2 linked regions of the Collimonas fungivorans genome follow. Each later gene encodes a partner of the first gene's protein in a complex. Links are inferred from orthologs where the notes say so. Each region holds a gene or a part of one and is shown on either strand. Other genes may lie near its edges. The genes, in order: accC and accD.

Region 1 (3,301 bases):
AAGCGTTTCGACATCATTCCTATTTATCGGATGTCGCTGTTGGAGTCATTTGCGGTTTAGGCGTGGATGGCTATCATGCAGCAATTGATTTTGCCATTAAGAAACTCTAGTTGATAATCTTGCAGCAATGCGGCGTTCGCAGATCCTTTGCAGCGCCGGATTGCGTGTCATAAAAACGAAAATAGCTTTTCATTATTTATTCTGAAGGATTGCATATGGATTTGAGAAAACTCAAAACGCTGATCGACCTCGTCGCTGAATCAGACATCGAAGAGCTGGAAGTGACGGAAGGCGAAAGCAAGGTCCGTATCGTCAAGTCGTCTGCATCCCAGCAAAACCAGGTTGTCATGATGCAACCGCAACAACAGCATCCGGCCCAGTACCAGGTAGCCGCACCGGCGCCAGTGGCTGCCGCGGCGCCGGTAGAAGTGGCCGCTGTACCGGAAGGCCATATCGTCAAATCGCCTATGGTCGGTACCTTCTACCGCTCGTCGGCGCCCGGCTCGCCGGCATTTGTCGAAATCGGCTCGGAAATCAAGGAAGGCGGCACGCTGTGCATCATCGAAGCGATGAAGCTGCTCAATGAAATCGAAGCCGACGCTTCCGGCGTAGTGAAGAAGATACTGGTGGAAAACGGCCAGCCGGTCGAATTCGGCCAGCCGCTGTTCATCATTGGTTGATAGATTTGTACCGAGCGATCTGTACCGAGAGAACTACCGAGTAGCCTGCACGGCGGCATCCGCTCATCCGGGTCCCGCCGTTCTGGTTGCCAGTGCGGGCCTTTGTGCCAAGGCCGCATTGTCAACCCAATGCTTGATAACGCTTAACTCTTAGCGACGCATATACCAATTACTATGTTTGAAAAAATCCTTATCGCCAACCGCGGCGAAATCGCCTTGCGCATCCAACGCGCCTGCCGTGAAATGGGCATCAAGACCGTCATGGTCCATTCCGAGGCAGACCGTGACGCCAAGTATGTGAAACTGGCGGACGAATCGGTCTGTATCGGGCCGGCGCCATCCAGCCTGAGCTACCTCAACATGCCGGCCATCATCAGCGCAGCTGAAGTGACCGACGCCGAGGCCATCCACCCAGGCTACGGCTTCCTGTCCGAGAACGCCGATTTCGCCGAGCGGGTTGAGCAGTCGGGTTTCGTGTTCATCGGCCCGCGGCCGGCGAACATCCGCCTGATGGGCGATAAAGTATCGGCCAAACAAGCCATGATCCGCGCCGGCGTGCCCTGCGTTCCCGGCTCGGAAGGCGCGTTGCCGGATGATCCGAAGGAAATCGTCAAGATTGCCCGCAAGATCGGCTATCCGGTCATCATCAAGGCGGCCGGCGGCGGCGGCGGACGCGGCATGCGCGTGGTGCACACCGAAGCGGCGCTGGCCAATGCGGTGACCATGACCAAGACCGAAGCCGGCGCCGCGTTCGGCAATCCGGAAGTGTATATGGAGAAGTACCTGGAAAATCCGCGCCACGTGGAAATCCAGATCCTGGCCGACCAGTTCAAGAACGCAGTCTGGCTGGGCGAACGCGATTGCTCCATGCAGCGCCGCCACCAGAAAGTGATCGAAGAAGCGCCGGCGCCAGGCATCCCGCGCAAGGTCATCGAAAAAATCGGCGACCGCTGCGCCGAAGCTTGCCGCAAGATGGATTACCGCGGCGCCGGCACTTTCGAATTCCTGTATGAAAACGGCGAGTTCTATTTCATCGAAATGAACACTCGGGTCCAGGTTGAGCATCCGATCACCGAAATGATCACCGGCATCGACATCGTGCAGGAACAGATCCGCATCGCCGCCGGCGAAAAGCTGCGCTTCCGCCAGCGCGATATCCAGCTCTCCGGCCACGCCATCGAATGCCGCATCAACGCCGAAGACCCGTTCAAGTTCACGCCGTCGCCAGGCAAGATCCTGTCGTGGCATGCGCCTGGCGGTCCTGGCATCCGGGTCGATTCCCATGCCTATGCGGGTTATTTCGTGCCGCCGCATTATGATTCGATGGTGGGCAAGGTAATTTCCTATGGTTCCACCCGTGAGCAGGCGATCAAGCGGATGCAGATCGCCCTGTCCGAGATGGTGGTGGAAGGGATTCAAACCAACATCCAGCTGCACCGTGAACTGATGATTGACGCCCGTTTCATCGAAGGCGGCACCAACATCCACTACCTGGAACACAAACTGGCCGAGCGGCCGGTGGTGGCGAAGGAAACGGATAAAGCAGCAAAGAAATAAGGATTCCCCTTAGGGAGTTTCCATTACACAGTAAGGCATCTGATGAGCTGGACCGAAATTGTTATTGAAGTTGCCCTGAACGACGCCGAAACGCTGTCTGATGCGTTGATGGATGCCGGCGCCTTATCGGTTTCGGTGGAAGATGCCGACCTGGGAACCGCCGCCGAGCAGCCTTTGTTCGGCGAACCCGGCATGGAACCCAAGGAAGCCGCCTGGCAGCGCAGCCGGGTAGTGGTGCTGGCCGAAGTCGACGCCGATCATGCAGCGATCGTCAGCAACGCCGCCAAGGCTTGCGGCGTCGCGGTCCCGCCCTACTCGCTGCGGCCGGTGGCGGCGCAAGACTGGGTGCGGCTGACGCAATCGCAGTTTGAACCCATCCATATCGGCAAGAATATCTGGGTGGTGCCTAGCTGGCACGATGCGCCCGACGCCAACGGCCTGATCCTGGAACTCGATCCGGGCCTGGCTTTCGGCACCGGCAGCCATCCGACCACCCGCCTTTGCATGGAATGGCTGGAAATCCATGTACCGCTGCAAAAGCCGAAATCGCTGCTCGATTACGGCTGCGGCTCGGGCATCCTGGCCATGGTGGCCATGAAACTCGGCAGCGACAGCACCGTCGTCGGCGTCGATATCGACCCGCATGCGATCGATGCAGCACGCTACAACAGCGAACGCAATCACTGCGACGTCGCCTATTACCTGCCGGAAGATTTCAGCGCCAAGAGCACGGTGCAAGTATTCGATATCGTGGTCGCCAACATCCTGTCCGGTCCGCTCAAGCTGATGGCGCCCATGCTGTGCAGCCGCATCGCTGCCGGCGGCAGCCTGACCCTGTCCGGCGTGCTGGCGGAACAGGCGCAAGACGTCATCGCCGCCTACGCGCAGTGGCTGCCCCTGAGTGTCTGGGCAGAGCAGGATGGCTGGGTAGCGCTGTCCGGAACCTTGAAGTAAGCAGGCCATGGCGCTCGCGACCCAATGTCCGCATTGCCAGACCACCTTCCGGGTCGCCAACGACCAGCTGAAGCTGCGCGGCGGCCTGGTTCGCTGCGGCAGCTGCCGCG
Region 2 (3,093 bases), 1.4 Mb from region 1 along the record:
CACGGCATAGGTGTAGGGGTGGAAACCCATGTTGTCGAGGTTCTGCGCCAGGGTGGCGGCCGCATGCGGGTTGTGGGCGACGTCCAGGATCACCAGCGGCTGTCCCGGCAAGACCTGGAAGCGGCCCGGCAAATCCATCATGACGAAACCGCTGCGCACTTCCTGCGCACTGACCGGCAGGCGGTCGCGCAAGGCTTCCAGCGCCGCCAGCGCCGCCGACGCATTCAGCAGCTGGTTGGCGCCGCGCAGGCTGGGGTAGCCGAGCGCATTGCGGCGCTGGCCGCGGCCGCCGTAATTCCACTGCTGCTTGTCGCCGGTATAGTTGAAATCGCGGCCCAGCAGCCAGAGGTCGGCGCCGATGGCGTTGGCGTGGTCGATCAGGGATTGCGGCGGCACCGGATCGCTGCACACCGCGGTTTTGCCGGCGCGGAAGATGCCGGCCTTTTCAAAGCCGATTTTCTCGCGGGTGTCGCCCAGGTATTCGACGTGGTCGATATCGACGCTGGTGACGATGGCAACGTCGGCATCGACGATATTGACCGCATCCAGGCGCCCGCCCAGGCCGACTTCAAGGATTACCACGTCGAGCTTGGCCTCTGCCAGCAAGTGCATGATGGCCAGCGTGGTGAATTCGAAATAAGTCAGGGAAATGTCGCCGCGCTGCGCTTCGACCGCTTCGAAACTGGCGATCAGGGCCGCATCCGAGGCCGATTCGCCGCCGATGCGGGCGCGTTCGTTGAAATCGAGGAAATGCGGCTTGATATACAGGCCGACCTTGTAGCCGGCGCGCAGCAGGATGGATTCCAGCATGGCGCAGGTCGAGCCCTTGCCGTTGGTGCCCGCCACCATGATCACCGGACAATCGAATTGCAGCTGCAGCCGTTCCTTCACCTGCACCACCCGGTCCAGGCCCATGTCTATGGTTTTGAAATGGCGCGATTCCAGCAGAGAGAGCCAGTCGGCCAGCGTCACGGGCTTGGCGGGGATATTTGACATTTTGACATCCAACTAAAAACAAAAGGCCTGAACCGCAACAGTTCAGGCCCTGGGGGCGAAATTCACATCAAGCGATGGATTCGACTGGCTGGTCTTGCAGCAACGCCAACAAACGTGCGATTTCTTCACGCATCTTGCGCCGGTCGACAATCATGTCGACGGCTCCCTTGGTGACCAGGAATTCAGCGCGCTGGAAACCTTCCGGCAGCTTCTCACGCACAGTGTTCTCGATCACGCGCGGGCCGGCAAAACCGATCAGCGCTTTCGGTTCGGCGATCACGACGTCGCCCATGAAGGCGAACGAAGCGGAAACGCCGCCCATGGTCGGGTCGGTCAGGACGCTGATGAACGGCAGCTTCTTCTCCGACAGCTTGGTCAGCATCGAGGTGGTCTTGGCCATCTGCATCAGCGACAGCAAGCCTTCCTGCATGCGTGCACCGCCAGTGGCGGTGATGCAGATGAACGGCACCTTCTGCTCCAGCGCCACCTGGGCGCCGCGCACAAAACGCTCGCCCACCACCGAACCCATGGAACCGCCCATGAATTCAAACTCGAATGCCGCCACCACTACCGGCAGCGTCATGATGGAACCGCCCAGCACGATCAGCGCATCGGTTTCGCCGGTGGCGTCCATCGCGGCTTTCAGGCGGTCGGGGTATTTTTTGCTGTCTTTGAATTTGAGGGTATCGATCGGCAGGGTTTCCTGGCCGATCTCGTAGCGGCCGCCGGCGTCCAGCAAGGCGTCCAGGCGTTCGCGTGCGCGTATCCGCATGTGATGGTCGCACTTCGGGCAAACATGGATGTTCGACTCCAGGTCGGTGCGATACAAAACCGCTTCGCATGACGGGCATTTGACCCACAATCCCTCGGGGATCGATTTACGGGTTGCCGAGTCGCTGCGCTGAATACGTGGGGGTAATAATTTTTCTAGCCAACTCATAGAGCGACCTCCTTCAGATTTTTTTCCTGCCGAATTGTACCTTCATCCCCAAATCGGCGAAATAGCTATTCAAGCCGGCCGGCCCAGGAAATATTTGTCATTTTGATACAAAATCACTCGTCCAGCGCCTTCCTGATCCCCGACAAGAAGCTTTCCACAGCAGCTACCGCCTGTTCGCGCGGCGTATTCTCCAGTTCCTGGATGATCCGGCTGCCGATTACCACCGCATCCGACACCTGCGCCACGGCCTTGGCAGTGGCCGCATCGCGGATGCCGAAACCGACGCCGATTGGCAATTTGACATGTTTGCGGATCGCCTCCACCCGGGCGGCGACTTCGCCGGTATCGATGTTGGCGGCGCCGGTCACGCCCTTCAAGGACACATAATACGTGAATCCGCTGCCGACCTTGGCCACCTGCATGATCCGCTGTTCGGTCGAGGTCGGCGCCAGCAGGAAAATCGGATCCATGCCGTTGGCCTGCATCTTCTCGGCAAACTCTTCGCATTCTTCTGGCGGATAGTCGACCACGATGCTGCCGTCGACCCCGGCCTCTTTCGCAGCGGCAATAAAAACATCAACGCCCATCCGCTCCAGCGGATTGGCATAACCCATCAGCACCACCGGCGTGCTGTTGTTGCTCTGCCGAAATTCGCGCACATAACCCAGCACGTCATGCAGGCTGACGCCGAATTTCAGCGCCCGTTCGCAAGCGCGCTGGATCACCGGGCCTTCCGCCATCGGGTCGGAAAACGGCACGCCCAGCTCTATGATATCGGCGCCACCCCTGACCAGCGCATGCATCAGCGGCACGGTCAGTTCCGGCGCCGGATCGCCGGCGGTGATAAAAGGGATCAAGCCCTTTTTATTGTTTGCAGCGAGCGCTGCCAAGGTAGTCTGGATTCGGGACATGGTATCTATTGGATGAGGTGATCAGGACTGCAGGGCGGGATCGCCGCCCTGCTCTTGGCTTGCTTTAGAGCTTCAGGCGCTCGGCAACGGTATGCATGTCCTTGTCGCCGCGGCCCGACAGATTGGCCAGGACAATCTTATCCTTGGGCAAGGTTGCCGCCAGTTTGGCCGCATACGCCAGCGCGTGGCTCGATTCCAGCGCCGGGATGATGCCCTCGATGCGGCAACAGGTATGGAACGCCGCCA

The links.
Region 2: the proteins of accC (region 1) and accD are in contact, whole or in part, in a solved structure (PDB 8UXZ), measured with the Escherichia coli proteins. The link is inferred for Collimonas fungivorans from one-to-one orthologs.

The regions. Positions count from the first base shown.
Region 1 is NZ_CP013232.1:1,122,814-1,126,114, reverse strand. What follows is about bases 67-3,045. They hold accC (acetyl-CoA carboxylase biotin carboxylase subunit), read left to right. Parts: upstream 67-854; coding sequence 855-2,237; downstream 2,238-3,045. Other genes in these bases: prmA (50S ribosomal protein L11 methyltransferase), read left to right, coding at 2,280-3,045; accB (acetyl-CoA carboxylase biotin carboxyl carrier protein), read left to right, coding at 216-680; aroQ (type II 3-dehydroquinate dehydratase), read left to right, coding at 67-110. In the rest of the region: more of aroQ, read left to right, coding at 1-66; more of prmA, read left to right, coding at 3,046-3,191; CFter6_RS26710 (DUF3426 domain-containing protein), read left to right, coding at 3,199-3,301. UniProt on the Escherichia coli protein: This protein is a component of the acetyl coenzyme A carboxylase complex; first, biotin carboxylase catalyzes the carboxylation of the carrier protein and then the transcarboxylase transfers the carboxyl group to form malonyl-CoA.
Region 2 is NZ_CP013232.1:2,496,342-2,499,434, reverse strand. The notes cover bases 1-2,771. They hold accD (acetyl-CoA carboxylase, carboxyltransferase subunit beta), read right to left. Parts: upstream 1,937-2,771; coding sequence 1,064-1,936; downstream 1-1,063. Other genes in these bases: trpA (tryptophan synthase subunit alpha), read right to left, coding at 2,050-2,771; folC (bifunctional tetrahydrofolate synthase/dihydrofolate synthase), read right to left, coding at 1-996. Outside these bases: more of trpA, read right to left, coding at 2,772-2,847; trpB (tryptophan synthase subunit beta), read right to left, coding at 2,912-3,093.